Regions from separate parts of the Streptomyces durhamensis genome, predicted to be linked through region 3. Evidence: riboswitches for the same ligand, from Rfam matches in the RefSeq annotation. Region 3 holds a riboswitch; each other region holds the start of a gene.
The links. Region 3 has a riboswitch for cyclic di-AMP ahead of IO33_RS0114830 (M23 family metallopeptidase). Riboswitches for the same ligand answer to the same signal wherever they lie in the genome.
Positions count from the first base shown of each region.

Region 1: another riboswitch for cyclic di-AMP. It lies ahead of IO33_RS0132755 (C40 family peptidase); the one in region 3 lies ahead of IO33_RS0114830 (M23 family metallopeptidase).
Region 2: another riboswitch for cyclic di-AMP. It lies ahead of IO33_RS0122455 (M23 family metallopeptidase); the one in region 3 lies ahead of IO33_RS0114830 (M23 family metallopeptidase).
Region 4: another riboswitch for cyclic di-AMP. It lies ahead of IO33_RS0135895 (transglycosylase family protein); the one in region 3 lies ahead of IO33_RS0114830 (M23 family metallopeptidase).

Region 1 is NZ_JNXR01000027.1:74,110-81,917, reverse strand. Features, by position in the region: gene IO33_RS0132765 (M23 family metallopeptidase) at 1-1,020, shown strand, start outside; gene pcrA (DNA helicase PcrA) at 1,081-3,567, opposite strand; cyclic di-AMP (ydaO/yuaA leader) riboswitch at 3,791-3,959, shown strand; gene IO33_RS0132755 (C40 family peptidase) at 3,968-5,137, shown strand; gene IO33_RS0132750 (tellurite resistance/C4-dicarboxylate transporter family protein) at 5,241-6,206, shown strand; gene IO33_RS0132745 (hypothetical protein) at 6,210-6,563, opposite strand; gene IO33_RS0132740 (C40 family peptidase) at 7,022-7,808, shown strand, end outside.
Region 2 is NZ_JNXR01000015.1:128,028-135,835, forward strand. Features, by position in the region: gene IO33_RS0122430 (sensor histidine kinase) at 1-288, opposite strand, end outside; gene IO33_RS0122435 (MBL fold metallo-hydrolase) at 811-1,977, opposite strand; gene IO33_RS0122440 (Glu/Leu/Phe/Val dehydrogenase dimerization domain-containing protein) at 2,448-3,632, shown strand; gene IO33_RS0122445 (TetR/AcrR family transcriptional regulator) at 3,812-4,426, shown strand; gene IO33_RS0122450 (SGNH/GDSL hydrolase family protein) at 4,665-5,450, opposite strand; gene IO33_RS0122455 (M23 family metallopeptidase) at 5,669-6,532, opposite strand; cyclic di-AMP (ydaO/yuaA leader) riboswitch at 6,535-6,698, opposite strand; gene IO33_RS0122460 (alpha-galactosidase) at 7,000-7,808, opposite strand, start outside.
Region 3 is NZ_JNXR01000008.1:265,118-272,925, reverse strand. Features, by position in the region: gene IO33_RS0114855 (NsdA family TPR-like regulatory protein) at 1-120, shown strand, start outside; gene lhgO (L-2-hydroxyglutarate oxidase) at 210-1,418, shown strand; gene trmB (tRNA (guanosine(46)-N7)-methyltransferase TrmB) at 1,467-2,291, shown strand; gene IO33_RS0114840 (PrsW family intramembrane metalloprotease) at 2,334-3,695, shown strand; gene IO33_RS0114835 (aldo/keto reductase) at 3,735-4,679, opposite strand; gene IO33_RS0114830 (M23 family metallopeptidase) at 4,822-5,850, opposite strand; cyclic di-AMP (ydaO/yuaA leader) riboswitch at 5,860-6,036, opposite strand; tRNA gene IO33_RS0114825 (tRNA-Met) at 6,381-6,454, shown strand; gene IO33_RS0114820 (dihydrofolate reductase family protein) at 6,575-7,708, opposite strand; gene IO33_RS0114815 (MarR family winged helix-turn-helix transcriptional regulator) at 7,763-7,808, shown strand, end outside.
Region 4 is NZ_JNXR01000034.1:2,726-10,533, forward strand. Features, by position in the region: gene IO33_RS0135870 (serine/threonine-protein kinase) at 1-1,259, shown strand, start outside; gene IO33_RS0135875 (SurA N-terminal domain-containing protein) at 1,427-2,077, shown strand; gene IO33_RS0135880 (nucleoside triphosphate pyrophosphohydrolase) at 2,193-3,254, shown strand; gene IO33_RS0135885 (cytochrome P450 family protein) at 3,251-4,561, shown strand; gene IO33_RS0135890 (LysM peptidoglycan-binding domain-containing protein) at 4,712-5,866, shown strand; cyclic di-AMP (ydaO/yuaA leader) riboswitch at 6,043-6,216, shown strand; gene IO33_RS0135895 (transglycosylase family protein) at 6,221-6,925, shown strand; gene eno (phosphopyruvate hydratase) at 7,238-7,808, shown strand, end outside.

The DNA.
Region 1 (7,808 bases), on a different contig from region 3:
GGCGGCCAGGGCGTACCGGCGGAGCCGGAGGCCGGAGAACCGTTCGGCCAGCAGGCCACCGCCCTCTTCGAGCAGGTCGGCGACCCGCAGGCGACCGCGGCCTTCGCGCAGACGCCGTACCAGCACGAGGCGCCGTACGCGGACACCGGCTTCGCCGAACAGGTTCCCGGGACCGACGAGCCGGGCGGCACGGGCGAACTGCCCGCCGTGACCGGCCTGCTGGACGACCAGGAAGAGGTCACTCCGGCACCGGCGACCCGCGCCGGCGCGCGCAGCGCCGCGCGCTCCCGCCGCCGTACCCCCGCCAAGCGCTCCGCACTGCTGACCGTCGCCGTGCCCTCGGCGTGTGTGATGGGGGTCGCCGGGATCGCCGCCGCCTCGGTCGGCGCCCTGACCGACGGTGGCGGCAAGGACACCACGGCCGCCGCCTCGGACGCGCACGCGGTCAAGCCGTCGATCGCCAACAGCAAGCTGGACTCCCAGCTGAAGACCCTGTCCGCCGGCGCCGACGACTTCGCCGACCGGGCGAGCCGGACGCAGGAGCGGATCGACCTCAAGAACCAGCAGGAGCAGGAGAAGAAGAAGGCCGCCGCGGAGGCCGCGCTCAAGGAGCGGCTGCGCCCGAAGTTCGTGCTGCCGGTCACACAGAGGGGGCTCAGCGCCTACTTCGGCCAGGCGGGCGTGAACTGGATGTCCGTGCACACGGGCATCGACTTCCCCGTCTCCTACGGCACCACGGTGATGGCCGCCACCGACGGCACCGTCACGACCAAGTGGAACAGCGCCTACGGCAACATGTTGATCTTGACGGCGAAGGACGGCACGGAGACCTGGTACTGCCACCTGTCCAGCTACCGCGTCGCCTCCGGGACGGTCGTCAAGGCCGGCCAGCCGATCGCCTATTCCGGCAATTCCGGCAACTCCACCGGTCCGCACCTGCACTTCGAGGTACGACCCGCGGGCGGGGCGGCCATAGACCCGCTGCCGTGGCTGCGGAGCCACGGGCTCGACCCCACATAGGCCCCGGGGGCTCGCACCCACAGGTACGGGGGAACGGGAGGCTTACGCCCCCCGGGCCTCCTACAGCTTCTCCACCGGCGCGTACCGCAGCAGCAGCCGCTTCGGCTTGGCGTCGCCGAAGTCGATCGTCGCCTCCGCGTTCCCGCCCGTGCCCTTCACGGCGACGACCGTGCCGAGCCCGAACTGGTCGTGGGTGACCCGGTCTCCGACGGCCAGCGCGACCACCGGCTTCTCCGCCGTACGCCGTGTGGCGAAGCCGGACGCGCCCGACGCCGAGGAACGCGAGCGGGACGAGGACAGCGAGGCCGCGATCCCGGAGGCCGGGCCGGAGGACATCGGTGCCGTCGCTCCCGTCCGCTTCCAGTCCACATGGGTGGGCGGGATCTCCTCCAGGAAACGGGAGGGCGGGTTGTACGACGGCTGGCCCCAGGCGCTGCGCATCGCCGAGCGCGTGAGGTAGAGCCGCTCCCGCGCGCGCGTGATGCCGACGTACGCCAGGCGCCGCTCCTCCTCCAGTTCCTTGGTCTGGCCCAGGGCGCGCATGTGCGGGAACACGCCGTCCTCCATGCCGGTCAGGAAGACGACCGGGAACTCCAGGCCCTTGGCGGTGTGCAGGGTCATCAGTGTGATGACGCCGTCGCCGTCCTCCTCGTCGGGGATCTGGTCGGAGTCGGCGACCAGGGCGACCTGCTCCAGGAAGTCGGCCAGCCCCACCGACTCGCCCTCACCGCGTTCCTGCTCGAACTCCAGGGCCACGGCCGCGAGTTCCTGGAGGTTCTCGATGCGGGTCTCGTCCTGCGGGTCGGTGGAGGCCTGCAGCTCGGCGAGGTAGCCGGTGCGTTCGAGCACCGCCTCCAGGACGGTCGCCGGTCCGGCTCCGGACTCGACGATCGTGCGCAGGTCCTCCATCAGCGCGTTGAACCGCTTGACCGCGTTGGTGGAGCGCGCGGCCATGCCGTACGCCTCGTCCACACGCTTCAGCGCCTGCGGGAAGCTGATCTTCTCGCGCTGGCCGAGGGCGTCGATCATCGCCTCCGCGCGCTCGCCGATGCCCCGCTTGGGCACGTTGAGGATGCGGCGCAGCGGCACCGAGTCCTCGGGGTTGGCGAGAACGCGCAAGTAGGCGAGGACGTCCCGGACCTCCTTGCGTTCGTAGAAGCGGACCCCGCCGACGACCTTGTAGGGCAGGCCGACGCGGATGAAGATCTCTTCGAAGACACGGGACTGGGCGTTGGTGCGGTAGAACACGGCGACGTCGCCGGCCTTGGCATCGCCCGCGTCGACCAGGCGGTCTATCTCGTCGGCGACGAACTGCGCCTCGTCGTGCTCGGTGTCGGCGACGTAACCGGTGATCCGCGCGCCCTGGCCGGCGTTGGTCCACAGGTTCTTCGGGCGGCGGGACTCGTTGCGCTCGATGACCGCGTTGGCGGCGGACAGGATCGTCTGCGTGGAGCGGTAGTTCTGCTCCAGCAGGATCGTCGTCGCGTTCGGGTAGTCCTCCTCGAACTGCAGGATGTTGCGGATCGTCGCGCCCCGGAAGGCGTAGATCGACTGGTCCGCGTCACCCACGACGCACAGCTCGGCGGGCGCGAGGTCGTACTCGCCGGGCGGGGTGTCGGCCTCGTCGGCGCGCTCACCCGTGCCGACCAGCTCGCGTACCAGGGCGTACTGGGCGTGGTTGGTGTCCTGGTACTCGTCGACCAGGACGTGCCGGAAGCGGCGGCGGTAGTGCTCGGCGACGTCCGGGAAGGCGCGCAGCAGGTTGACCGTCGTCATGATCAGGTCGTCGAAGTCGAGGGCGTTCGCCTCGCGCAGCCGCGACTGATAGAGCGCGTAGGCCTGGGCGAGGGTCTTCTCGAAGCCGTCGGTGGCCTGGGCGGCGAAGTCCTCCTCGTCGATCAGCTCGTTCTTCAGATTGCTGATCTTGGCGCTGAACGACTTCGGCGGGAAGTGCTTGGGGTCGAGTTCCAGGTCGCGGCAGACCAGGGCCATCAGGCGCTTGGAGTCCGCGGCGTCGTAGATCGAGAACGACGACGTGAAACCGAGCTTCTTGCTCTCCCGGCGCAGGATGCGCACGCACGCGCTGTGGAAGGTCATCACCCACATCGCGTTCGCACGCGGGCCGACGAGTTGCTCGACGCGTTCCTTCATCTCGCCCGCGGCCTTGTTGGTGAAGGTGATCGCGAGGATCTGGCCCGGGTGCACATGCCGCTCGGCGAGGAGGTGGGCGATGCGGTGGGTGAGCACACGGGTCTTGCCTGAGCCGGCGCCGGCGACGATGAGCAGCGGCGAGCCGGCGTGCACGACCGCGGCGCGCTGGTTGTCGTTCAGCCCCTCCAGGAGGGCTGCCGCGTCGAGCGCGGGGCGGGGGGCGCCGTCGCGGTAGTAGGCGTCCCGGTCCGGCGGCACGTCGAACCTGCCGCCGAACAGGTCGTCCGGAAGCGGCTCCGGGGCGTGATCGTCCTCGGGCGGCGGCGGGGGCTCCTCCTCGCGCCCGCGAGGGGGCTGGAGGTCCGCCAGGAAGCTGTCGTCAAAGAGGCTGCTCATCGCTCTACGAGTCTAGGGCGCCCCACCGACAACCGGTCGCCGTCCCGGGAAGACGGCCCCACGGGCGAAAGCGGCGAACACCCTCCGCACGGCCCTCACGCTGGGGAATCGTCCGATGACAAGAACGTGATTCTCAGCCCAGATCACGAAAATGTATCGGACATATCACGCACCAACCTTCACACTAGTCACACCAGTTGGCTAGGTTGCCGTCAGGCCGCGTGCGCGGCCTCCGCCGAGTCCGGCGCGCCCCCCTGGCGCCCGGAGCCGGGGACCCACCGATCCTGGGGTGAATCGGCCGACTCCCGCCCGGGACGACGCCGTAGGGCAACCCTTCCGAACCACCGCCCGAACCCGACAGCTAACCCGGTAGGCGGCTCATTGGAAGGAGTCGCCTCCCTTGGCGTCGCACCGCAAGCCGCGCCCCGGCGGGACCACCGGAGCGGGCATCCGCACCCCCGCCCTCGCCACCGCCGCCCTCACCTCCATGGCCATGCTCTCGCAGACCGCCGAGGCCGCCCCGAGAACCGATCACGCCAAGCCGAGCCTGGAAGAGGTCGAGAAGAAGGTCGACGACCTCTACCGCCAGGCGGAGTCGGCGACCGAGAAGTACAACGCGAACAAGGAGCGGACCGGGAAGCAGCGGAGTCGCGTCGACGCCCTGCGCGAGGAGGTCGCCCGGCGCACCGACCGCCTCAACAAGGCGCGCGAGGAACTGGGCTCCTTCGCCGCCGCCCAGTACCGCACCGGCGCCGCCGCGCCCGACACGGCCACCTTCCTGCTCGCGGACAGCCCCCAGGACTACTTCGACCAGAGCCAGCTGATGAACCGGCTGACCTCCCGGGAGAAGCGCGCGGTCGACGACTACATCGGCGAGCAGGCCACGACCATGAAGAAGCGGCGGGAGGCCGCGGAGAGCCTGCGGACGCTGACCGACTCGCAGCACGACCTGCAGACCGCCAAGACGACCGTCCAGCAGAAGCTCGCCTCCGCGCGCGAGCTGCTGTCCCGGCTGACGGCCCAGGAGAAGGCGCGGCTGGCCGCCATCGAGCGGGAGAAGCAGCAGGAGGCGGCGCGCAAGGCCGCCGAGCTGGCGAAGCGGCAGGCCCAGCAGCAGTCCGACTCGTCCTCCTCGTCGTCCTCCTCGTCGTCGTCCTCGTCCTCGTCTTCCGGGTCCGGGTCGACCGGCTCCACGACGTCCGGCGCGTACGACACGAAGGCCGAGAAGGCGATCGCCTTCGCCCGCGCGCAGATCGGCAAGCCGTATGTGTGGGGCGCCACCGGGCCGGACTCCTACGACTGCTCGGGCCTCACCCAGGCCGCCTGGAAGGCCGCCGGCGTCTCCCTTCCGCGCACCACGTACGACCAGGTCGACGCGGGCACCACGGTGTCACTGGCGAACGCGCGGCCGGGCGACCTGATCTTCTTCTACGACGACATCAGCCACGTCGGCGTCTACATAGGCAACGGCATGATGATCCACGCCCCCAAGCCGGGCGCGTACGTCCGTGAGGAGTCGGTGTACTACGGCGGAGAGTCGATCATCCACAGCGTGGTCCGGCCGGGCTGACCGAGCCGGCTTTCTCCGCTCCACGCGCGCGTACCGGGGTTTTCGCCTTCCACGCGCGCGTGCCCTTCCTGGCCGGAACCGCGCGGCTCCCTAGCATCGGCGCATGTCCGGCATCTCAGGTCTGCGTACGTGGTGGGCGGAGCGGCCTCCCGCGGCCGGGGCCGCCGTGATGGCGACCGGCATCCTGTCGGTGGGCCTGCAGCTGACCGGCGCGGAGACGGTCTCCCGGCTGGCGCTGGCACTGACCGCCGTCGCCTGGGTGGCGCTGGCCGCCGACTTCGCCCTGCGGCTGCTCGGCCGGCGGCAGCGCTGGGCGGCCGAGGCTCAGAGCCCCGGCGCGCTCAACGCCGTCGCCGCGACCACCGTGCTCGGCACCGGGATCTCGGCGCTGGGCCGGCAGACCCTCGCCGGGGCCCTGCTGGCGCTCGCGGCGCTGCTGTGGCCGGTGCTGCTGGTCACGGTCGTACGGCACTGGAGGCGGCGCATGCCGGGCTCGGTGTTCCTGTGTTGTGTGGCCACACAGGGGCTCGCCGTACTGGCCGCGACACTGGCTGCCGCCGAGCACCGGGCGTGGCTCGCCCACACCGCGCTGGTGCTGTTCTGGCTGGGTCTGGTGCTCTACGGGCTCGCGCTGGCCCACTTCGACGCACGGCAGGTGTGGGAGGGGGCCGGCGACCACTGGGTGGCGGGCGGGGCACTCGCGATCTCGGCGCTGGCGGGGGCGAAACTGCTCATCGCCGCGGATGCGGGCCCTTACCTGTGGGACGACGACGACCGCGCCGTGCTGCGCACCACGACGGTCGCACTGCTCGTGCTGGATCTGGCCTGCTACCTCGCGCTGCTGGCCGCCGAGGCGGCGCGGCCCCGGCGCGGCTACCACATGCTGCGATGGGCGACGGTGTTCCCGATGGGGATGACGGCGACGGCGACGCTGTCCGTCGCGACCGCCGTCGGCGTCCCGTGGCTCGGATGGCCGGGACGGGTGCTGCTGGGGGTGGCGGTGGCGGTGTGGCTCACGGTCGCCGCCGGTGCGGTGCTCGCGGCCCGCGCCGGTGGCAGGGACGGCTGACGGTCAGGTCCACAGCACGGCGATGAAGATGTTCGCCATGGTCAGCAGGCCGACCAGCCCGAACGTGCCCTTGTCGATCTTCTCCTCGTCGCGCTTCACGTAGACCAGCCCGAGGATCACGATCAGCAGCGCCAGCTTGACGCCGATCTTGATGGTGTTGACGTGGTGGTCGTCGGCCTGGTTGAGACCGACCAGGGCCACACCGGTGACCAGCATGGTCAGCGCGCCGTGCAGCATCCCGGGCACGAAGCGGGCCGTGCCCTGGCCCATCGCCTTCATCTGGGTGAGGAAGCCGCCGAGCAGCGCGGCGATACCGATGATGTGCAGGCCGACGAAGAGATGGATGAGTACGTCCATGGGGCCGGAGCCTAGCCAGCGGTGTGCGGGCCCTCTGTCACCGGGCCCGCCCCAAGCAGTCGATGATCTTGCGCAGGGGACCCGCATATATGCGCCCCATAGCACTCCGCACCTCCCGTCCGCCCTGGTTTCCACACATCGGTCACTACGCTGCGTGAAGGCAACGACTCCAGACCGGCGGCATGGTCACATACGGTCACTTCCCGGTCTGTCCGGACCAGTTCCGTACACCGCGTTACCTGGTTGTCACCGTCCGTCCTAGCCTCCTCCTCCAGGTGACCGGCTCCCCACCGCCGCCCGGGCCAGGGACGGCCGTCGGCCACCACCACCGAGAGGTCCGGCGGTGGCCCGCTCCCCCTGTGCGGGCCGCCGCCGGACGCGACGTACGGGCCACTCGGTCGGGCCGCCCGGCCCGGCCTTCGGCCGTACGCGTCGTACGGAAGGACGTGACGGCCCAGGTGGCAGCACACCGCAAGCCCCGGCAACGCTCGCTCGGTGGCCCTACGGCCCGGACGGCCGCCACGCTCGCCCTGGCGGGCGCGGCCACCGCGACGGGGTTCGACGGGACGGGCCACGCCGAGACACAGCTGACGCCGGCCCAGGTCAGGGCCAAGGTGGACGAGCTGTACCAGGAGGCCGAGACCGCGACCGAGAAGTACAACGGCGCGAAGGACGAGGCGGACACGGCGCAGCAGCGGCTGAACGCGCTGCGGGACGAGACCGCCCGCAAGCAGGAGAAGCTCAACTCCACCCGGGAGACGCTCGGTTCGTTCGCCGCGGCGCAGTACCGCGACGGCGGGTTCGCCCCGGCCTGGCAGCTGGCCCTGTCCGGCGACCCCGACCGGTACCTGGACAACGCCGCGCTCGCGGAGCGGGCCGGCGACCGGCAGGCCTCCACCGTGTCCCGGGTGCGCGAACAGCTGCGGGAGATCGAACGGTTGCGCGGCGCCGCGCGCGTCGAGCTGACGTCGCTGCGCGCCCGGCAGGCGCAGCTGGGACGACAGAAGGAGGCCGTCACCGGCAAGCTGGCCGAGGCCCGTCGGCTGCTGGCGCGGCTCACCCCGCAGCAGCACGGCACGGTCACCGGTGACGGCGTCGCGCCGGAACGTGCCTCCCGCTCGGCCTCGGACACCCGTGAGGATCTGCGGCAGGCCGGGTCGGCCGCCGCCCCGAACGCGCGCGCCGCCGCGGCCGTCTCCTACGCCTACGCCAAGCTCGGCAGCCCCTATGTGTGGGGCGCGGCCG
Region 2 (7,808 bases), on a different contig from region 3:
GTCGGCGGCCACGGCGGCGATGAGGATGCCGGCGACGGTCACGGTGACCGCTCCGGCGAGGACGGCCCAGAGCACGGGCCCGGTGGGTGTGCCCGCGGAACGGATGCTGAAGAGGACCGCGGCGGTGCCACTGAGCGCGACCGCGAGGGGCGGCAGCACGGCGAGCCGCATGAGCTGGGGCCGTATGTGCCTCTCGGGCAGTGCGGGAGCGGGCCGGGCGACCGGTCGCCCGTGCCGGCCACCCTCCCGGCGGTCGGCGCGGGTGGCCGGTGCTCGGAGGTGAGACATCTGCGTCCTCGTACTGGTCCGTCGGGCCTGGTCCTCACGCGGTGCGCGAGGCGGGCATGCGTCATCGCGGTGTCGGCGGGGGGACCGGCGAATCCGGCCTCGCGACGCGACGGCCACTCACAGTAGTCGCCCGCGCATCATGTGCGGTGGGCAGTTGACAAAAGCACCCGAGGAGCGTCCCGCTCTGGTATGAAGCGTCGTACGACAGACCGATAACCCGGCCAGGTCCCGCCGACCGGATCGAAACGCGGCGAAAAGACCTGATCGGAAGCGGTCAGAAAAGGAAGGCGCGCGGGAGCGGGCCACCTGCGCGTTCACCCCGCCGTCCGGCGTCGCGTGCTCCTGCACCCGGCGCGCCGCGCGGAGCCCAGCCCTTCCCGAGGGCCACCGCCCCCCCCAGCCCGTCACGGAGAGTATTTGCTTTGGCCTTGGGTGGCCGGAGGTGAGGTCATGGCCCCCGACAGCACTCGGGGGGAGCACGATCGGCTCCCCCCGAGATGCCGGCTGTCGCCGGCCGGATCGTCAGCCGCGCTTCGGCGGCTCGGCGACGAACGCCCCGACGGACGGCCAGGTGCGCCGGAGCTCCCCCGACACGCCGCGCCACCAGGCCTCCGCCGGAAGCTTGCCCGCGGGCTCGAAGGGCTCGCCGGGACGGGGCAGGGCCACCGCCTGGCCGGCCTCCTCGGCCGCTTCCTTCGTCCACTCGCCCGGCTCGGCCCAGGGGTGCGGGGCGAGGTTGAACGTGCCCCAGTGGATGGGCAGCAGCACGCCGTGCGGCGCTCCGCCCTGCAGGTCGAGATGGGCCCGCAGGCCCTCCTCGGGGGTCATGTGGATGTCCGGCCAGAACTCGCTGTACGCGCCGATCTGGATCATCGTGGCGTCGAACGGACCGTGGGCGGCGCCGATGTCCTCGAAGCCGTCGAAGTAGCCCGTGTCACCGCTGTGGTAGATGCGGTGCTCCTCGCCCGCGACGACCCAGGACGCCCAGAGGGTGTGCTGGGTGTTGCGCAGGCCCCGGCCGCAGAAGTGGCGGGCCGGGGTGGCGGTGAGCGTGAGCCCGCCGATCCCGGTGGACTCGTGCCAGTCCAGCTCGCGCAGCCGGTCCGGGGAGACGCCCCAGTGTTCGAGGTGGGCCCCGACGCCGAGCGGCACGGCGAACACGGTGTCCGTGCCGGCCAGCGCCTTGATCGTGGGCAGGTCCAGATGGTCGTAGTGGTCGTGCGAGATGACGACGGCGTCGACCTCGCCGAGCGCGGCCACCGGCAGCGGCACGGGGTGCAGCCGCCTGGGGCCGGCGAAGGGGAACGGGGAGCAGCGCTCGCCCCAGACGGGGTCGAACAGCACGCGGTGGCCGTCGATCTCCGCGAGGACGCTGGAGTGGCCCATCCAGGTCAGCCGCAGTCCGGTGGCGGGCGCCTTGGCCAGGTCGGCGAAGGTCGTGGGGTGCACCGGGACGGTGCCCTTCGGGGCACGCAGGGGCCGGGTGTCCTTGTCGAGGAACACCTTGGCGAGGTCCAGCGTGGAACCGGAGGGCCGGGTGCGGGCCGGACCGCCCGGGTTCTGGAAGACGCCGTCCTTGAAGTGGGGGGAGCGGCGGATGCGTGCCAGGCGCTCACCGCCCGGATCCGCGCCGAAGGCCGCCGGCCGCAGCGCGCGGAGCCCGGAGCTCGAGGAACGCAATCCGGTCACGGTACCTCCCGGTGGAGTGGGTGAGGCTCCCCATTATGGTCGGACCTCCCGACAGCCCCGGACGTCCGGGGTGCCCCTGTGGCCCCAGCCCGGTCCACTGAACCGTCGTTCAGCACGTTGACAGGCGCGGAGCCCCGCCGGATACTGACTCGCTGTTCAGTAAAGGGATCGTGCCGCGCTCTGCCCGGATCCCTTCGCCGACTCCCGTCCGAGGCCGCCCCGGAGGCACCATGGCCACCCTCCCCACCGAGCCGGTCCCGCTCCGCCCCGCCCAGTGCGACGGCGCCGGTCCCGGGCGGGGAGACGTCCCGGACGCGGTGGGGCTCCCTCCGGCCGGCCCGCCCGCCCCGGCCGGCGGCCACGGCGGTCACGGCCCGCGCGCGTGCGGTCCCGTCAGGCCCCCGCGCCCCCTCACCGAGGGCCTCGGCCGGCCCGATGCCACCCTGATCACCGTCCCCGAGGAGACCCCCATGACCGCCCCGGCTCCCCTGATGTCGCTCGTCTGGACCGATCACGTCACCGGCCGTCGGGGATTCCTCGTCGTGGACCGGCTGGTGCGCGGCGTGGCCAGCGGCGGGCTGCGGATGCGGCCCGGCTGCACCCTGGAGGAGGTGGCGGGGCTCGCCCGCGGCATGACGGTGAAGGAGGCCCTGCACTACGACCCCGAGGCCCGCTACGTCCCCCTGGGCGGCGCCAAGGGCGGCATCGACTGCGACCCCCGGGACCCGGAGGCGTACGGGCTCCTCGTGCGCTATCTGCGGGCCGTGCGGCCGTACGTCGAGAACCTCTGGACCACCGGTGAGGACCTCGGCCTCACCCGGGACCTGGTCGACCGCGCGGCCGCCGAGGCGGGCCTGGTCTCCTCCGTCCAGGCGGTGTACCCGCTGCTCGACGACGAGGCGACGGCCCGCAAGCGGCTCGCGGACGCCTTCGCGGTCGTGGTGGACGGCATCGGCCTGGACGAGCTGGCCGGCGGCTGCGGGGTCGCCGAGTCGGTGCTCACGGCGCTGGACCGGGCGGCGGTGCCGTACACGGGCACCCGGGTGGCCGTGCAGGGGCTCGGGACGATGGGCGGGGCCACCGCCCGCTTCCTGGCCCGGGCGGGGCTGACGGTGGTCGCGATCGCCGACATCAAGGGCACGATCGCCAATCCGGCGGGGCTCGACGTCGAGACCCTGCTGGCCGCGCGGGACGCCTACGGCACCGTCGACCGCCGTGTCCTGCGCCCCGGTGACCGCGAACTGCCCGGTGACGCCTGGCTGTCCGCCGACGCGGAGGTGCTCGTCCCGGCCGCGGTGTCGTACGCGATCGGCACCGGCGACCAGGAGCGGATCCGCGCCCGCTGGATCGCCGAGGCCGCCAACATGCCCGTCGTGCCCGAGGCGGAGCGGCTGCTGGTGGCGCGCGGGGTGACCGTGCTGCCGGACGTGGTGGTCAACTCCGCCACGAACGCCTGGTGGTGGTGGACCCTGTTCGGCGACATCGGCGCCGACGCCGGCGAGGCGTTCGCGCACATCCGGCGTTCCCTGCGCACCCTGGTCGGCCTGGTGCTCGACCGGGCGGACGCCGACGGTACGACCCCGCGCACGGCCGCCCACGCCCTGGCGGCCGACCGGTTGCCGGTGATCGCGGACCGCTTCGGGTGGTACCGCTGACCGGCGCCGGCGACACGGGCCGACGGTGGGGACGGGCCGGCGGGGACCACGGACCGGCGGGGAGGACCCACCCGTCACTGACTGAATGCTCAGTCAGTAGCGAGGCGCCGTGATGCTGGCGGAGCGGCGGTGCCGACTGGCCGTCGGCGCATGTCCGGGCGGCTGTGTAGGGTGACCGCGTGGCGAGAGTGCGGTTGAGCGTGGCCGAGCGGCGGGAGGAGCTGCTGCGGGCCGCCATCGGGCAGATCGAGGCGCGGGGCGTGGCGGCGGTGAGGATCGCCGACGTGGCGGCGGCGCTCGGGGTGAGCAACGCGCTGGTGCTGTACCACTTCTCGACGAAGGAGAAGCTGGTCGCCGAGGCGTTCACCTACGCGGCCGAGGACGATCTCACGCATCTGCGCAAGCTGCTGGGACGGCGGACGTCGGCGCTGCGCCGGCTGCGGTCCGCGGTGCGCTGGTACGCGCCGACCGGGCAGGCCAAGGGCTGGCGGCTGTGGATCGAGGGCTGGGCCGTGGCCCTGCGCGAGCCCGCCCTGCGGGAGGTCACGCGGGACCTGGACAGGCAGTGGAAGGCGGCGATCACCGAGGTCATCGCCGAGGGCGTGGCGGCCGGTGAGTTCGTCTGCGCCGACCCGGCCGGTACCGCGCTGCGCCTGACCGCGCTGCTGGACGGGCTGGCGGTGCAGCTGACGTCGTACCCGGGAGCGGTGCCGCGGACACGCGCGCAGGAATGGGTCGACGACGCCCTGGCCCGGGAACTGGGCCTGGACCGGAAGGCGTTGACCGAGCGCTAGCGTCCGCCGTACGCCTCAGGCTGGTTGCACGGCACTGGGCGGGGGGAGCCGCCACGGCTGTCCAGGCCCGGTCGGGGCGGGTCGCTCATCGATCCTGCGGGGTGCCCCACTCGCACCCCAGCATCCTCGGCGCCCCGGCATCCCCGGCGCCCCGGCATCCCCGGCGAACAGCGTCCGGCCGGACACCCTCATGCCCCGCACCGCGGGGTGTCCGCGGTGCGGGGCATGAGGGCGGCCGTCAGGCCACCGAGGTGATGCGCAGCTTGATGTCGTCCGGGGACAGGGTGCCCTTCGCGGTGACATGGTCGCCGGAGGACTCGCCGCGCAGGCGGCGGCCGATCCACGGGACCAGGAACTCGCGGGCCCACTGGACGTCGTCGCGGCGGATCTCCAGCGTGCCCCGGGGCGGCTGCGGCGGCCACGGCTGCTCCGGGTCGGCCGGGATGTCGAGGCCGAGGGCCTGGCCGGCGCGCAGCGCCACGCGCGTGTGCCCCTCGGGCGAGAGGTGGAGCCGGTCGCTGTCCCACGCCCTGCGGTCCTGAACCGACTTCAGGGACCACAGGTCGAGCACCGGGCAGCCGTACCGGTCGGCGATGGCGCGGACGTGCCCGTTGTAGGTGGCGATCTTGCCGCGCAGATGCTTGAGCACGGGGACGCCACGGGTGTCGAAGCCGGTCGTGACCAGCACCGTCCCGGCGGCCTCGGCCAGTCGGGCGACGGCGCGCTCGAAGCGCTCGGCCACCTCGTCCGGGTCGGTGCCGGGGCGGATGATGTCGTTGCCGCCCGCACAGAAGGAGACCAGGTCCGGGGCGAGTTCGACGGCCTGCGGGAGCTGGTCCTGCACGATCTGGTCGAGCAGTTTCCCGCGCACCGCGAGATTGGTGTACTTGAAGTCGCCCTCGGGCCGCCGGTCGGCGAGCAGGACCGCGAACCGGTCGGCCCAGCCCACGAACGCCCCGTCGGGCCCGGGGTCGCCGACGCCCTCGGTGAAGCTGTCCCCCACCGCCACGTACGACCCGATCACTGATTTGTTGTCATTCTTCGAATCGTCTGCCACATCGGACCATGATTCACCTTGCGATGTGACTTACGCGACCGTAGGCAGGGATTGACGAACGGTGAGATAAGACACCCTTAAATGATTTGCCAATCCGGAATAAGGCGAACACACCGAAGGCCGGACCCGGGGATCGTGGGTCCGGCCTTCGGCGGCGTGTCAGGCAGGTGGTTCGGGCGGGGGCGTCAGACGACGGCGACGCCGTGCTCGCGGAGGTAGCCGACCGGGTCGATGTCGGAGCCGTAGTCCGGGGTGGTCCGGATCTCGAAGTGCAGGTGCGGGCCGGTGACGTTGCCGGTGGCGCCCGACAGGCCGACCTGCTGCCCCTCGGTCACGGTCTGCCCGGCCCAGACGGAGAGCCGGGAGAGGTGCCCGTACTGCGCGTAGTGGCCGTCGTGCAGCTTGATGACGACCTGGTTGCCGTACGCGCCGCCCCAGCCGGCGGAGACGACCGTGCCCGCGGCGACGGCCTTGACCGGGGTGCCGGTCGGGACCACGAAGTCGACGCCCGTGTGGTGGCCGCTGGACCACATGCCGCCGGCCACGTGGTAGCCGGTGCCGATGGTGGCGCCGGTGACCGGGAGGGTGAAACCGGTGGAGGCGGCCGTCCCGGCGGCGCCGGAGGTCCCGGTCCCCGGGGCCGCCTGGGACGCGGAGGAGTGCGAGGCACGCGCGTCGTGCGAAGAGTGCGCGAGCTTCAGGCCCGGGTGGATCAGCGACGGGTCGTCGCCGACGGCCTGCCGGTTGTCGGCGTAGAGGCGGTGCCAGCCGCCGGCCACATGGTGCTCGTAGGCGATCTCGAAGAGGCAGTCGCCGGGCTTCACCGTGTACGCGCCCGGGCGGGAGTCCGGCTGTGCGGCGGCCTTCTGCACCGGGGTCTGGGGGGACTGCGCGGCCGGTGCGGAGACGGACTGCGTGGTGCCGGCGGCATGCGCCCCGGTGGTGCCGATGAGCGGGAGGGCCAGGGCGGCGCCACCGGTTCCGGCGACGGCGATCGAGCGGGAAAAACGCGGGGTCTTGGGGCGTCGGTGCTTGCCCTTACCAGGCATGGCGCATTCCTCTCCGACGCCTGCGAGGTGAGCTGTCGGGTTCGGACTGGAGTCGCCCGGCCGTGCGCGCACGGCTTCACCCCGAGCCTGTCGCGGAGACCGGACAGGCAGTCGTACCTGGTGGGTCCCCCGCTCCTGCCGAACGCGGGTCAAGTGTGTGGGACTCCGGGCGGCGGCAGGATTCGGCGTTCCGTCCGGATCGGTGGCGAACGTAAGGGAGCAAGACGCGCGGAAACAAGCAGCCGGTTCCCGCCGTTCGCCTTTCCGGAGATCGCATGCGGGAATTCTCGGTCACCCTCCGTATATTCCCGCCTCCCGCGTTCTTTCAATTTCCCTTTTCATCGTGGAGATTACGTGAACATGACGCGCGACACAGGGTCACGAATATGACGCTCCTCACGCGGACCGGGCCAGGTGCCCTTATTCCGCGACGAGTTGGAATCAAGGCAGCAATTCAGACAGAGAGGTCAGATGCGGCGTAGACGGAGAACCGTTGCATCGAGGTCACCTGTGAGCGCGGTGCGCAGCCCGTGATGGAGAAGCACGGCACCTCGACACACTTCGCCCGTTTCGCGGCATTCGTACGACGCCGTCGGGTCGAGGCCGCGCAGACGCAGCGCCGGCACGGGCTCGCCGTGGCTCTGCGCCTGGAGCCAGGCGAGGACCACCGTCTCCCCGCCCAGGACGTACTGCACGGCGCTCAGACCGCCGGCCGGCGGCCGCAGCCGGTACAGCTCGCCCCGCTGGACGACCGGGCGGATCTCCTTGTAGAGACCGACCCACCGCCGGGCCTCGGCCAGCTCCTGATCGGTCCACCCGGTGAGGTCACCGCCGACCCCGAGGACGCCCGCCATGGCGCTGACGAAGCGGAACCGCAGGGAGCTGACCCGCCCGTTGAGCTGGGTGTTCGGGCTGTCGGTGACCCAGGCGGCCATGACTGTGGCGGGGTGGACCTGGCTGAAGCCGTGCTGGATGGCGAGGCGGTCCAGCGGGTCGGTGTTGTCGGAGGTCCACACCTGGTCGGTGCGACTCATGACCCCGAGGTCGATCCGCCCGCCCCCGCCCGAGCAGGATTCGAAGGCGACGCCGGGATGAGCCGCGCGCAGTCGGTCCAGCAGGGCGTACAGGGCCCGGACGTGGTCCACCCACAGGCGCTGGGGGTACGGCTCGCCGGGCCAGCCCGCGTCGGTGAAGCAGCGGTTGAAGTCCCACTTCACATAGTCGACCGGCACACCGGAGAGCAGGGTGTCCAGCCGCTCCCACAGGTAGTCCTGGA
Region 3 (7,808 bases):
TCCGCGCGCACCACCGAGTACGTGAAGGATCTGCTGCACCGGCTGGAGCCGTACGGGGACGAGCCTCGGGTGGTGGAGCTGCGGGAGCGGGCTCGGCCGCTTCTGATGGCTCCGGCGTAGGGAGATGCCGCTGAGCGGTACGGCACATCCCCGCGTTTGAAGCCACTGTCAGTGGCACAGTGCACTATCGGGAGTGGAGGTGGTGCTCGGTGCTGGTCGGGGCGTACGACTGTGATGTGCTCGTGGTCGGTGGGGGGATCGTCGGGCTGTCCACGGCGTATGCGATCACGCGGGCCGCGCCGGGCACGCGGGTCACGGTGCTGGAGAAGGAACCGGGGCCGGCCCGGCACCAGACGGGGCGCAACAGCGGGGTCATCCACAGCGGGATCTACTACCGGCCGGGCTCGCTCAAGGCGCGGTACGCGGTGCGCGGCGCCGCCGAGATGGTGAAGTTCTGCGCCGAGTACGGCATCGCGCACGCCGTCACGGGCAAGCTGATCGTCGCCACGGAGCGGGAGGAGCTGCCGCGGCTGCACGCGCTCGTGCAGCGCGGCCGGGAGAACGGCATACCGGTGCGGGAGCTGGGCGCCGCACAGATCGGTGAGTACGAGCCGGAGGTCCGCGGACTCGCCGCCATACACGTCGGCACGACCGGCGTGTGCGACTTCGTCGGGGTCGCACGGCAGCTCGCGCGGGCCTCCGGAGCGGACATCCGGTACGGCGCCCGGGTCGTGCGGGTCGACCGGCGGGCCGGTCTCGGCGTGGCCGTGCTGACCGCGGGCGGCGACGTCGTCCGCGCGCGCGTGCTGGTCAACTGCGCCGGGCTGTACTGCGACGAGGTGGCCCGGCTGACCGGGGACGAGCCCGAGGCGCGGATCGTGCCGTTCCGCGGGGAGTACTACGAGCTGGCGCGGCCCGAGCTGGTGCGCGGGCTGGTGTATCCGGTGCCGGACCCGGCGTTCCCGTTCCTCGGCGTCCATCTGACCCGGGGCATCGACGGAGGTGTGCACATCGGGCCCAACGCGGTGCCGGCGCTGGCCCGGGAGGGGTACGGCTGGGGAGTCGTACGCCCCCGGGAACTGGCCGGGACGGTGGCGTGGCCGGGATCATGGGCCATCGCCCGGCGGCACTGGAGATACGGCGCGGGGGAGCTGCGCCGCTCGGTGTCGAAGGGGGCGTTCCTGGAGGCGGTGCGCAGACTGCTGCCCGCGGTGGAGGCGGACGACCTGGTGCGGGCCCCTGCCGGAGTGCGGGCGCAGGCGGTGTTGCGGGACGGGACGCTGGTGGACGACTTCCTCATCCGCGAGGGCGCTCGGGCCGTGCACGTGCTGAACGCGCCCTCGCCCGCGGCCACCGCCTCGCTGCCGATCGGGCGGGAGGTCGGACGCCGGGTGCTGTCCATGCTCGGGTCGTTGTAGCGCACACCGGTCCGTTCGCCGGCGCCGCGCCGTAAAATCTGTCCTACTGTGTCTGACTTCCTCAACGCCCCCGAAGCCCCCTCGCCGACCCCCCACACCCCCGGCGTCTCCGTCCGGCATACCCGGGCCAAGGGGGAGCCGCGGTTTCCCGACGGCCCCAGGGCGGATCCCGCCGGGTCGCACTTCGAGCGGCGGATCCGGAGTTTCCAGCCGCGGCGCAGCCGGGTGACCGCCGGGCAGGCCGACGCGCTGCAGCGGCTGTGGCCCGCGTGGGGGCTCGACATCGACGGGCAGCGGGTCATCGACCTGGGTGAGCTGTTCGGGAACGACAACCCGGTGGTGCTGGAGATCGGGTTCGGGATGGGCGAGGCCACCGCGCGGATGGCCGCCGCCGACCCGGACACCGACATCCTCGCCGTGGACGTGCACACCCCGGGCCAGGGCAATCTGCTGAGCCTCGCCGACCGGATGGGCCTCACCAACGTCCGGGTGGCCAACGGCGACGCGATCATCCTGCTCAGGGAGATGCTCGCCCCCGACTCGCTCGACGGGCTGCGGGTGTACTTCCCCGACCCCTGGCCCAAGAAGCGGCATCACAAGCGGCGGCTCATCCAGCCCGAGTTCCTGACGCTCGCCGCGACCCGGCTCAAGCCCGGCGCCGTCGTGCACTGCGCGACCGACTGGGAGCCGTACGCCGAGCAGATGCTGGAGGTGCTCAGCGCGCACCCCGACTTCGAGAACACGCAGGCGGACGGCGGTTTCGCGGCGCGTCCCGCGTTCCGTCCGCTGACACGTTTCGAGGGACAGGGACTGGACAAGGGACACGTCGTGAACGATCTGCTCTTCCGCCGCGTACCGCACCGGGACCGATAATCCGCTCCAGCCCCTCGTCCCGTCACCGTTAGGGTCGATGCCGTGGCCACCAGTCCTCCGTTTCCGCCGTACCCGCCGGGCCCCGAGGGCCTTGTGCTCCGCCATCCGCACTGGTGGCAGCGCAGGTGGGTGCGGTACGGGGCGCTGATCACCCTGCTGGCGCTGTCCGGGCTGGTCATCCTCGCGCTGGTGCGCAGGCAGACCGGCACGGAGGGGTTCCTCGTCGGGCTCGGGCTGGCCATGCTGCCCGTGCCCTGGCTCATAGCCGCGTTCCGCTGGCTGGACCGGGTGGAGCCGGGCCCCTGGCGGAACCTGGTCTTCGCCTTCGCCTGGGGAGCGTGCGCGGCGGCGCTGATAGCCATCGTCGCCAACAGCTTCGCGACCAAGTGGATAGCCACCGCCACCGCCGACCCGGCCAGTGCCAACACTCTCGGCGCCACCGTGATAGCGCCCATCGTGGAGGAGTCAGCCAAGGCCGCCGCCGTGCTGCTGGTCTTCCTCTTCCGCAGACGTGACTTCACCGGGATCGTGGACGGGATGGTGATAGCCGGGATCACCGCCACCGGGTTCGCGTTCACCGAGAACATCCTCTACCTGGGCACGGCCTTCGGGACCGACCAGCTGACCGGCGGCAGCGGCATCGCCTCCGTCACCGCCGCCACCTTCTTCGTGCGCATCGTGATGTCCCCGTTCGCGCACCCCCTGTTCACCACCCTGACCGGCCTCGGCTTCGGCATCGCCGCGCTCTCCGCCGAGCGGCAGCGGGTCCGGCGGGCGCTGCTGCCGGTCTGCGGTCTGCTGCTCGCGATGAGCATGCACGCCTTCTGGAACGGCTCCTCCACGTTCGGTGAGTTCGGGTTCTTCGCCGTCTACGGCGGCTTCATGGTGCCCGTGTTCGGGCTGCTGACCTGGCTCGCGATCTGGACGCGGCAGCGGGAGCTGCGGACCGTGCGCGCGGAGCTGCCGGCGTATGTGCCGGCCGGGTGGCTCGGGCCTGCCGAGCCGTTCGCGCTCGGGTCGATGCGGGCGCGCCGGATGGCCCGTGACTACGCCCGCCACCACGCCGGCCGCCCCGCGGCGCGAGCCGTGGCGCAGTACGAGGCGTACGCGACGTCGCTGGCGTCCCTGCGGCAGCGGGGCCGCAGGGGGAAGGCCGGGGCGGACTTCGTCGTACGCGAGCGGGAACTGCTGGACGAGCTGTGGAACCGGAGGGAAGCGGCCCGGCCGGCCCTGGAGTACGCGGCCAGGGCCTCTGTTCCGGCACCGGTGTACTGGGCGCCGCAGCTGCCGGTGGCGTACGGGCCGGCGTACGGGTATCCGGCGGCGCCGATGCCCACGGCGTACGGGCCGGCGTACGGGTATCCGGCGGGGCCGTATCCCGCGGACAACCCGTACCGGTCGTAGCCGGCCGGGTCGCGGGGAGTCCGCCGCCGGCCGGGAAGGTTATGCGGACGCTTCCGTCAGCTTCGCCAGCTCCGCCTGCGTCAGCCTCAGCTGCGCCACTCCCAGCAGGGCCGGGAGCTGGTCCACCGTGCGGGCCGAGGCGATCGGGGCCGTGATCGTCGGCTGGGCGGCCAGCCAGGCGAGGGCGACCGTGGCGACGGGCGCCTCGTGGGCGGCGGCGATCTCGTCCAGGGCCGCCAGCACCTTCCGGCCGCGCTCGGAGTCGGCGTGCTTCGCCGCGGAGCCGGCACGAGCGCTGTCGACCTGGGTACCGGGGCGGTACTTGCCCGTGAGGAAGCCCGAGGCCAGGGAGAAGTAGGGCACCGCGGACAGGCCTTCCCTGGCGGCCAGGTCCTGCAGCGGGCCCTCGTAGGTGTCGCGGGAGACCAGGTTGTAGTGGGGCTGGAGGGCGACATAGCGGGCCAGGCCCTCGCGGGCGGAGAAGTCCAGGGAGGCCTGCAGGCGCTCGGGGGTGATGTTGGAGGCCGCGATGTGCCGGACCTTGCCCGCCTTCACCAGCTCGTCCAGCGCGCCGATGATCTCCTCGACCGGCACCTCGGGCTTGTCGAAGTGGGTGTAGTAGAGGTCGATGTGGTCGGTGCCCAGGCGGCGCAGGGAGGCGTCGGCGGCCGCCTTGATGTTGGCCGCGGACAGGCCCTGGTACTCGGGGTGCTGGCTCACCTTGGTGGCGATGACGACGCTGTCGCGGTTGCCGCGGGCCTTGACCCACTTGCCGATGATCGTCTCGGACTCGCCGCCCTTGTTGCCCTCGATCCAGGCGGAGTAGGCGTCGGCGGTGTCGATGAAGTTGCCGCCCGCGGCCGTGTAGGCGTCGAGGACGGCGAAGGAGGTCTCCTCGTCGGCGGTCCAGCCGAAGACGTTGCCGCCCAGGGAGAGCGGGAAGACCTTGAGGTCGGAGGAACCGAGTGTGCGCAGAGAAGTCATGCTTCACGTCAACACCGGCGACGGATGATCGCATTCCGCCGCCGGCGTCGATTTCACACGTTTCACACGGATGACACGGATGCCACCGCCGGCGCGGATGACACCGATGCCACGGATGCCACAGCCGGCAGGGGTGGCACGGTCAGGGGGTGAGCCCCTTGTCCCGCAGCCACGGCGCCGGGTCGATGCCGGTGGCCTGGCCGCCGGGGTGGACCTCCAGGTGCAGGTGCGGGCCGGTGACGTTGCCGGTGGCGCCGATGCGGCCGATGACCTCGCCGGTGGAGACCTTCTGGCCGACGGAGACGTTGATCGAGGACTGGTGGCAGAACCACAGCTCGGTGCCGTCGTCCAGGGTGAGGACGGTGCGGTAGCCGTAGGCGCCGGCCCACCCCGCCTGGGTGATCGTGCCGCTGTGGATGGCCTTGATGAGGGTGCCGGTGGGGGCGGCGAAGTCGAGTCCGGTGTGGTAGCCGGAGGACCACATGGCGCCGGGCTGGCCGAAGGTGCCGGTGATCGTGTACGAGACGACGGGCAGCTGGTACTGCTTGGCCAGCTCGGCCAGGCGCTTGGCCTCGGCCGCCTTCTTGGCGTCGGCCTCGGCCTTCTGCTTGGCGGCGGCGGCCTTGGCGGCGGCGTCCTGCTCGGCCTTGGCCGCGGTGTCGGCGGTCTGCTTCTCGGCGGCGGCGAGCGCGACGGCGGTGGCCTTGCTGTCGGCCTTGCTCCGCTGCTGCTCGGCCTGGGCCATGATCCGGTTGCGCAGGGTCTCGCCGGCGTCGGAGTCCTTGCTGTCGGCCGAGGTCACGCCGGCGCTGCTGAGCGCGGTGGCATGCGCCTGGTGCGTGTCGGAGGAGTCGTCGCCGAAGAGGTGGCTGACGGAGTCCAGGTCCGGCAGGGATATGGAGACCGGCGGCTTGCCGGTGTTGGCGCTGGCCATGCCGCCCGCACCGACGGCGGCCACGACGCCGACGCCGAGGACGGTGGAGCTGCGCGCGAAGCCGCCGCGCTGCTTGGCGACACGGTGCCGGCCACGGACGGGGGCGAGGGATTCCTCGGTGGGGTTCCACTCCTCCCAGGGGCCCTCTTCGGTGCGGTAGGCGCCGTAGCCGAAGGTCTCGGGCTCGGCCTCCGCGGGCATGAACGGGGCTTCTGGGGCAGGCCGGTTGGACGCCACGCGGGCGTACTCCTTTCCTTCCTCCGCCTACCGGGTTAGCTGACGGGTTCGGAGCAGGAAGGTCTCCTACGCGCGTATACCGGGCGTGGACTCCGTGAGTTCACCGAGTTCACTGCGGCAGCCGCGAGATTCACCCCAGGGTTGGTGGTTCCCCGGTTCCCTTGCGGGATTCGGCGCGTGCGCGCGGAGCCGCCTCTTGTGACGGCTGGGACGACCGCGCTGCGTTATCGAACGTTAATAGACCTGCTGGTTACTTTCCAAGCCGTTCGGCTTGATCATTAACGTTTTCCGGGCCGGACTTACCGGCCAGGAGTGCGGCAAACCGGGCGAGTTGGCCAGCGTTCAGGAGTCTCGGCGTTTTTGATGGTGACTCAGATGTTATGCGGAGGGCTGCCGTCCGGTCACCCTCGGTGAAGGTGATCACGGGGTCGGGGCGGCGGTGAACCGCCTCGGGTGAGCGGGCGGCCGGCGCCCCGGGACAAGCGGTGTGCGTAGCGCCCTGAACATGAGGTACTCTGGAGTCACAACGACGCGGGGTGGAGCAGCTCGGTAGCTCGCTGGGCTCATAACCCAGAGGTCGCAGGTTCAAATCCTGTCCCCGCTACTGAAGACTCAGGGCCGGAAGCCAGTGATGGTTTCCGGCCCAGAGTGTTTTCCCCGGTCAGCGGGGCCACCCCGCCCCCGAAGGGGCGCGAGGCCGTGCCGGCTGTGCGGCTCCGACGCCTCACCCGAGCAGGTGGGCGTTCGGCGCCTTGGCAAGCGCCTCCAGTTCCGGCAGTACGACCACCTCGGCGCCCCCCTTGACCAGGACACCCGTGCCGTCGGCCGAGGAAACGAACGTGTCCGGCTCCCGCCAGGCCGTGACCACCCTGCGCACCCCCGCCCGCAGAATCAGCGCGGCACACGGCGCCGGCCGCGAGGCACGCCGGGCGCACGGCTCCAGACTGCTGTAGACCGTGGCGCCGGCCAGCCGGGGATCCGCCGGATCGATCTTCGCGAGCGCCGCCTCCTCGGCGTGGACGACCGAGTCGCCCCCCTCCCGCGAGTGGCCCCGGGCGAGCTCCGTGCCGTCGGCGGCGACCACCACCGCGCCGACGCTGAACGCCGTCTTCGAGACCGGACACCGCTCCGCCAGCCGGCAGGCGGTCCGCAGCCAGTGCCGGTCGGCGGCGGTGGGGACCGGGCCGGTGCCGGGGGCGGTGGGCTCGTAGCGCATGAGGACCACGTCCTCGATACGGCGGGTCTCCGTCAGACGCAGCCGGCCGGCCTGGAAGGTGCCCGGACCGAACAGGCGAGGGGCGGCCGGGTCGCCCACGAACAGCGGGGCGAGGACCAGCTGGAGCTCGTCGGCGAGGCCCAGCTGGAGCAGCTGGGTGTGGACCGTGCCGCCGCCCTCGACCATCAGGCGCCGTACGCCGCGCACGTCGTGCAGGTGGGTCAGCAGGGCGCGCCAGTCGAGGCCGGGACCGAGCGGGACGATGCCGGCGGCGTCGCCGAGGCGGTGGGCGGCCCGTTCGGCGCCCCGGTCGGTCGTGTAGACGAGCTTGTCGCCGCCGGTGTGCCAGAAGTTGGCGTCGGGATCGAGGTCGCCGGTGGCGGTGACGGTCACCTTCAGCGGGTACTCCGGCCTGCCCTCGGCCAGGCGGGCGGCGCGGCGCTCGGCGGAGTTGACCAGCAGCCGGGGGTTGTCGGCACGGATGGTGCCGGCGCCGATCAGGATCGCGTCGACCGAGGCCCGTACCGCGTCGACCCGGTCGAAGTCGGCCGGGCTGGACAGCAGCAGTCGTTCGGGGCCGGTGTCGTCCAGATAGCCGTCGAGGGAGACGGCGGCGGACAGCAGCACATAGGGGTACGACATCGGCGCGCTCTCCCGGCTCTTGGTTCAAGTTTGAAACAAACCTACACTGGCAGCATGACGACCCGCTGGCTCACTCCCGAAGAGCAGCGCGCCTGGCGCG
Region 4 (7,808 bases), on a different contig from region 3:
TCATGCAGTACGTCGACGGCGCCGACCTGTCCGACCATCTCGCCGAGCACGACCCCTACCCGTGGCCGTGGGCGGTGGCGGTGGCCGCGCAACTGTGCGCCGTGCTGAGCGCCGTGCACGCCGTGCCGATCGTGCACCGCGACCTCAAGCCGCGCAACGTGATGGTGAAGCAGGACGGCACGGTCACCGTGCTCGACCTGGGCGTGGCCTCCGTGATGGACACCGACACGACCCGTCTCACCCACACCGGGTCCCCGATCGGCTCGCCCGCCTACATGGCGCCGGAGCAGGCGATGGGCGGCGCGGTCGGCCCGTACACCGACCTGTACGCGCTCGGTGTGCTGATGCACGAACTGCTCAGCGGGGACGTGCCGTTCTCGGGTTCCACGGCGCTCGGCGTGCTGCACCGGCACCTGTACGAGCCGCCACTGCCGGTACGCCGGATCCGCCCCGAGGTCCCCGAGGCGCTGGAGGCGCTCGTCCTGCGGCTGCTCGCCAAGGACCCGCAGCACCGGCCGGGCTCCGCTCAGGAGGTGTACGAGGACCTGGCGCTGCTCCTGCCCGCGCGCGGGACGCCCACCGGTGCGCCTTTGGACCCGACGCGCCCCTTCCTGCGTCCGCACGCCCCCTGGCCGGACCGCGCGCGGACGCCCGCGCCCCGGCCCGCCCCGGTCGCGGCGCCGCCGACGGCCGAGAAGCCCGATGTCGCCGCCGCCGTCGACGAGGTCAAGCGCCTGCTGGGGGAGGGGCGCATCACCCAGGCCGTGGACATCCTGGGCGCGATCCTGCCCGCCGCCGCGGAGCAGCACGGGGAACACTCCCCGGTGGTGCGCACGCTGCGCAAGCAGTACGCGGCGACCCTCATGGACGACGGCCAGTACCGGCGCGCGCTGCCCGAACTGCGCCGGCTCGCCGACGAACGGGCCACCGAGGCCGGCCAGGCCGACCCGCAGTCCCTGCGCTACCGCTACGAGGCCGCGCAGTGCCTGGAGCAGCTGGGCGAACCGGCGGCGGCGCTCACCGAGTACCGCGCGCTGCTGCCGTACTACGAGAACCAGTACGTCTCCGGCGACCCGCACGTCGCCCACGAGGTGCGCCGGCGCATCGGCCATCTGCTGCTCGCCCTCGGCGACCGGCCGTCCGCCCACGACACCCTCGCCCGGCTGCTGATGGACGTGGAGCGGCTGCACGGCCCCGGTCACCCGATGGCCATGGAGATCCGGCGCACCCTGCAGTGGCTGGGACAGGTGCGCGGTTAGCGCACCGCGGCCGCGGTGCGGCCGGCTGAGCCGACCCGGTGGCGCGACGGTGCCCGAAGCGCGTGCGAATCGTTGGTCGAATGGGTTGGCCCGGGCCCGCCCACTGCCTACCATCGATCACCGCAAGACTTTGTGCACCGTCGCACAATCTCCCCTTGGAGGTTCCCTTGCACCGCCGCCGCACCGCGCTCGTCCTCACCGCCGCGATCGCCGCCGCGGCACCCTTGTTGACCGCCTGCGGAGACGACGCGCATCCGGGCGCCGCGGCCGTCGTCGGCGGGCAGCGGATCACCGTCGCCCAGCTGGAGGGCCGGGTCGACGAGGTCCGCAGGGCCCAGCGGGCCGCGGTGCCGGACGAGACCCAGTACCAGCAGGTCCTCGCCTCCACCAGCAGCCTCACCCGGGACACCCTGCACAACATGGTGCTCGACCGGGTGCTGCACCGCGCCGCGCAGGACGAGGGCATCACGGTGACCCGCAAGGAGGTCCAGCGGATGCGCGGCGGCCTGGAGCAGCAGGCCGGCGGTGCCAAGGGGCTGCAGGCCGCCTGGCTGCAGAAGTACGGCATCGCCCCCGCGCACCTCGACGAGAACCTGCGCCTGCAGCTGGAGGCGCAGAAGCTGGCCAAGAAGCTCGGCACCGACACCAGCCGGCCCGACTTCTGGAAGGCCCTGGCCAAGGCCTCCCAGGAGCTCCGCATCGACCTCAATCCGCGCTACGGCTCCTGGGACGTGCAGAAGAGCAGCCGCGTGGACGCCAGGACGCCCTGGGTGCGGGAGGTCACCGCGGCGGACGGCGGACAGCCGGTGACGGCCTAGCCCGGCCGGGCCGGGCGCCGCCGATCGAGCACGCGTCGGTCATACGATCACACGATCGTCCCAGCCCTGTGGACAACCGAATCCGCTCCCTCCCGCCGTGGGTTACGTTCGGACCGTGAACGCATCCAGCTCCGACCCCGCCGCCACGACCGACCCCGGTCGCATCGTCCTGCTCACCACCAGCCACCGCGTCGCCCCCGGCCTGCTGTCCTGGCCCGCCTGGCAGGCGCTGCGCTCCGCAGACGCCGTGCTGTGCGCGGACGGAGCGCATCCGCAGCTGCCGTATCTGCGCGAGGCCGGGACCGTGGTGGAGGAGACCTCCCCCACAGCGCAGGAGCTGGTCGACGCCTGCGCCGGCGGGCGGACGGTGGTGGTCGTGGCCACCGGTGAGGGAGAGCCCGCGCTCACCGACGGCCTGGCCCGGCTGGCGGGCTCCGGCCGCGTGTCCATGCCGGATCTGGAGCTGCTGCCGGCCTCCTACGACCTGCCCGGCGCCCGCCTGCTGGACCTGGTGCAGGTGATGGACCGCATCCGCGCCGAATGCCCCTGGTCCTCCCGGCAGACCCACCAGGGCCTCGCCAAGTACGGCATCGAGGAGGCGTACGAGCTGGTCGAGGCGATCGAGGCCGGTGACCGGGAGGAGCTGCGCGAGGAACTGGGCGACGTCCTGCTGCAGGTCGTCTTCCACTCCCGGATCGCCGAGGAGCACCCGGACGCGCCGTTCTCCGTCGACGACGTCGCCGGCGGCATCGTCGCCAAGCTCGTCCACCGCCACCCGCATGTCTTCGGCGACGAGAAGGCCGAGACGCCGGAGGACGTCAAGCAGCACTGGCTGCGCACCAAGGCCGAGGAGAAGCGGCGCACCTCCGTCACCGAGGGCGTCCCGCTCGGCCAGCCCGGACTGGCCCTCGCCGCCAAGCTCGTCTCCCGCGCCCGCACGGCGGACCTGGACGTCCCCCTGCCCCAGGGGGAGGGGGTCGGCTACGAGCTGCTCGCCCTGGCGGCCCGTGCCGAAACGGACGGTGTGGACCCGGAGGCGGCCCTGCGGGCGGCGGCCCGGGCCTACCGCGACGCGATCCGGGCGGCGGAGGGCGTCGGCCCCGAGGAGATACGCGCGGGGCGCGGCGACCACCGGGACGCGGAGGCCCACCCGAGGCCGGATACGGTCGGGGAGTGACCGACCAGCACCACCCCCAGGCGGCCCCCGACCCCGCCCCGGACTCCGCTCCCGCCCTGTTCACCTGGGAGTTCGCCACCGACCCCTACCCGGCCTACGCCTGGCTGCGCGAGCACGCGCCGGTGCACCGGACGCGGCTGCCCAGCGGGGTGGAGGCCTGGCTGGTCACCCGGTACGCCGATGCCAGACAGGCCCTGGCCGACCAGCGGCTGAGCAAGAACCCGGCGCATCACGACGAGCCCGCGCACGCCAAGGGCAAGACCGGCATCCCCGGCGAGCGCAAGGCCGAGCTGATGACCCATCTGCTGAACATCGACCCGCCGGACCACACCCGGCTGCGCCGGCTGGTCAGCAAGGCGTTCACGCCCCGCCGGGTCGCCGAGTTCGCGCCCCGGGTGCAGGAGCTGACCGACCACCTCATCGACCGGTTCGCCGCGAAGGGCTCCGCCGACCTCATCCACGAGTTCGCGTTCCCGCTGCCCATCTACGCCATCTGCGACCTGCTCGGCGTCCCGCGCGAGGACCAGGACGACTTCCGGGACTGGGCGGGCATGATGATCCGGCACGGCGGCGGGCCGCGCGGCGGGGTCGCCCGGTCCGTCAAGAAGATGCGCGGCTACCTCGCCGAGCTGATCCACAAGAAGCGCGAGGCACTGCCCGCCGAGCCCGCGCCCGGCGAGGACCTCATCTCCGGCCTCATCCGCGCCTCCGACCACGGTGAGCACCTCACCGAGAACGAGGCCGCGGCGATGGCGTTCATCCTGCTGTTCGCCGGCTTCGAGACGACCGTCAACCTCATCGGCAACGGCACCTACGCGCTGCTGACCCACCCCGAGCAGCGGGCGCGGCTCCAGGACGCCCTGGCCGAGGGGGAGAGGGAGCTGCTGGAGACCGGGGTGGAGGAACTGCTGCGCTACGACGGCCCGGTGGAGCTGGCCACCTGGCGGTTCGCCACCGAGCCGCTCACCCTCGGCGGACAGGACATCGCGCCCGGGGACCCGGTGCTCGTGGTGCTCGCGGCGGCCGACCGGGACCCGGAGCGGTTCGCCGACCCGGACGTGCTGGACCTCGCCCGCCGCGACAACCAGCACCTCGGCTACGGCCACGGCATCCACTACTGCCTCGGCGCCCCGCTCGCCCGGCTGGAGGGTCAGGCCGCGCTCGCCACGCTCCTCACCAGGCTGCCCGACCTGCGGCTCGCGGCCGATCCGGCCGACCTGCGCTGGCGCGGCGGGCTCATCATGCGGGGCCTGCGCACACTGCCCGTGGAGTTCACCCCGGAGGCCGGCGAAGCCGTGGAACGGTGAACATGAAGGGCGTTCAACTTTGTGATCTTCACGTGATCTGCGCGGCATTAACTTGTGACAAGTGATCGTCTGCCGATACGTTCACCCATCAGTGTGGCGCCGGGCTTCAGCGCGCCGCGCCGGCCCTGCTGTCGCACGAAAGGCTTCCGCATGCTCTCCGGGAACGGTCGTCACCGTCGCCCCCGTCAGGCTCCGGCTCTCCTCGTCGCGGCCGGAGTGACCGGCTCCGCCATCGCCATCCCGCTGCTCGGCGCCGCGAGCGCCAACGCCGCCGACGGCACCACGTGGGACAAGGTCGCCGAGTGCGAGAGCGGCGGCTCCTGGAGCGCGGACACCGGGAACGGCTACTTCGGAGGCCTGCAGATCTCGCAGGACGACTGGGGCAGGTACGGCGGCACGCAGTACGCCGACAGCGCCGACCAGGCCAGCCGCTCGCAGCAGATCGCCGTCGCCGAGAAGATCCTGGCCGACCAGGGCACCAAGCCGTGGGCCATGTGCGCGCTGACCGCCGGGCTGACCTCCAACTCCGCTTCGGTGGACGTGGACACCGGCGTCGGCGGCTCCGCGGACGGCAGCGGATCGGGGGACGCGTCCGGCTCGGCCGACAGCTCCGACTCGTCCGGTCTGCCGGATTCGTCCGCCTCCGACTCCGGTTCGGACTCCGGCTCCGGCTCGCACGCGGGGTCCGACTCCGGTTCCGGCTCCTCGGGTTCGGACTCCTCGGATTCCGGTTCCCCGGCCCCGGACGCACCGGGTTCGGATGCCTCCGGTTCCCCCTCCGGCAAGGGCGCCACACCCACTCCGGGTCACGGCCGCCACGCCACCAAGACCCCGGACCAGACGGGGGGCTCCACCGGAAGCAGCACGCCCAAGTCCGACAAGGGTGACAAGTCCGGATCGTCTGGCTCGTCCGGTAAGGACGACTCGCAGGGAAGTGACAGCTCTCCCGCGCCGACCCCTGGCACCGACGAATCGGACAATTACCAGCAGTCCGCCGGTTCTTGGAGCCTGGTCGACACCGGCACGCTCAGCAGCGGTGGACGCCACCGCGGTGGGAGTGCGGACGAAAGCGTGACAAACGGTCAGAACGCCCCCTCTTCCGGCCGTCATGCCGGCCCCGCGGCGGGCACCTACACCGTGCGTGAAGGGGACACCCTCGCCTCCATCGCCGACTCTCTGCGCGTCGACGGCGGATGGCATGCGCTCTACGACGGGAACAAGACCGTCATCGGTACCGACCCGAATCACATCACCGCCGGTCAGACCCTGGAAGTCGGTGCCGAAACGGGCGGAAAGCAGCGGTAGTTGACGCCCTGTTTCGCCGCTGATGTCCGTTTCGGTGAAAGTGTGGGATGAGTCTCAGAAGCCCTGATCGTCTTTGAAATTCCCTCGATCACCTGTCTACGGTCAAGGCCGCTCGTCACCACGAGCCCCGGCACTCGCAACGCCGAATCCTGCCAGCGGTTGCCCGGGAACAGTCGTCGCGTCAAGCGCCGTAGGCAGGAGCGGGGGACCCAAGGTAAGTGCCGGGCCCGGCGGTTCACGCCGGTACCGGCTAGGGGTGGAGCCGCGCCTCGCGAGAGCGAGCGTGCGGCCGGGCAACTCAACCGGCCCGAACCCGACAGCTCACCTCGCAGGCGTCGGTGAGGGGATCGATCCATGCTGTTTACCGGCAAGGGCAAGCACCGTCGTCCGTCCAAGGCCACCCGCGCCCTCGCGCTCGCCGGCGTCACCGGCGCCGCCGTCGCCGCCCCGCTGATGGCGGCCGGCAACGCCTCCGCCGCCACCGCCTCCCAGTGGGACGCCGTCGCCCAGTGCGAGTCCGGTGGCAACTGGTCCATCAACACCGGCAACGGCTTCTACGGCGGCCTGCAGTTCTCCGCCTCCACCTGGGCCGCGTACGGCGGCACCGCCTACGCCGCGCAGGCCAACCAGGCCACCAAGGCGCAGCAGATAGCCGTCGCGGAGAAGGTCCTCGCCGCGCAGGGCAAGGGCGCCTGGCCGGTCTGCGGCACGGGCCTGTCGAGCACCCCGTACAACGGCTCCGCGCCCAGCACCCCCTCGAAGACCACCTCGTCGAAGACCACCGCGCCGAGCAGCACCACCCGCTCCACGGACCAGCAGGCCGCCTCCCGCTCCGCCGAGCGCACGGCCCCCTCCGCGAGCAAGACCGTCACCACCCCGACCGGCAAGAAGGTCAAGAAGGGCGACGGCGAGTACAAGGTGGTCACGGGCGACACCCTCAGCTCCATCGCCGACAAGCACCACGTCCAGGGCGGCTGGCAGAAGCTCTTCCAGCTGAACAAGGACATCGTCTCGGACGCCAACCTCATCTACCCGGGCCAGCAGCTGCACCTGAAGTAGGCGCGGCGGCCCTCGGGCCCCACCTCGGTCCCCGCGGGCCTCACCCCGTTCCCCCCGGGGCCGCCCCCGTCCCCACGGGCTCCCCGCCCCGGCGCGTGTTCCCCCGTACGCGCCGGGGCGGGGTCTTTTGTGTGTGCCCCGTGCACCCACCCTTTGTTCCGCTCATGAACAATGGGTACCGTCTGCGTGTCCCACCCCGTCCACGGGGCGGTCGGTCGGTGGCCGATCCCCTGGAGACGGTTAGGCTCTAGTCGCAAGGCGCAGCCGCAAGGCGGCAAGCCCCGCACTTCCAGCGTCACATCCAAGAAGGAGATGCTCGTGCCGTCCATCGACGTCGTCGTAGCCCGGGAAATCCTGGACTCCCGAGGCAACCCCACGGTCGAGGTCGAGGTCGGCCTCGACGACGGCAGCACGGGTCGTGCCGCCGTCCCGTCCGGCGCCTCGACCGGCGCCTTCGAGGCCATCGAGCTGCGCGACGGTGACCCCAACCGCTACCAGGGCAAGGGCGTCGAGAAGGCCGTCCTGGCCGTCATCGAGCAGATCGGCCCGGAGCTGGTCGGCTACGACGCCACCGAGCAGCGCCTGATCGACCAGGCCATGTTCGACCTGGACGCCACCGACAACAAGGGCTCCCTCGGCGCCAACGCCATCCTCGGTGTCTCCCTCGCCGTCGCCCACGCCGCCTCCGAGGCGTCCGACCTCCCCCTCTTCCGCTACCTGGGCGGCCCGAACGCGCACCTGCTGCCGGTGCCGATGATGAACATCCTCAACGGCGGCTCGCACGCGGACTCCAACGTGGACATCCAGGAGTTCATGATCGCCCCGATCGGCGCGGAGTCCTTCTCCGAGGCCCTGCGCTGGGGCACCGAGGTCTACCACACCC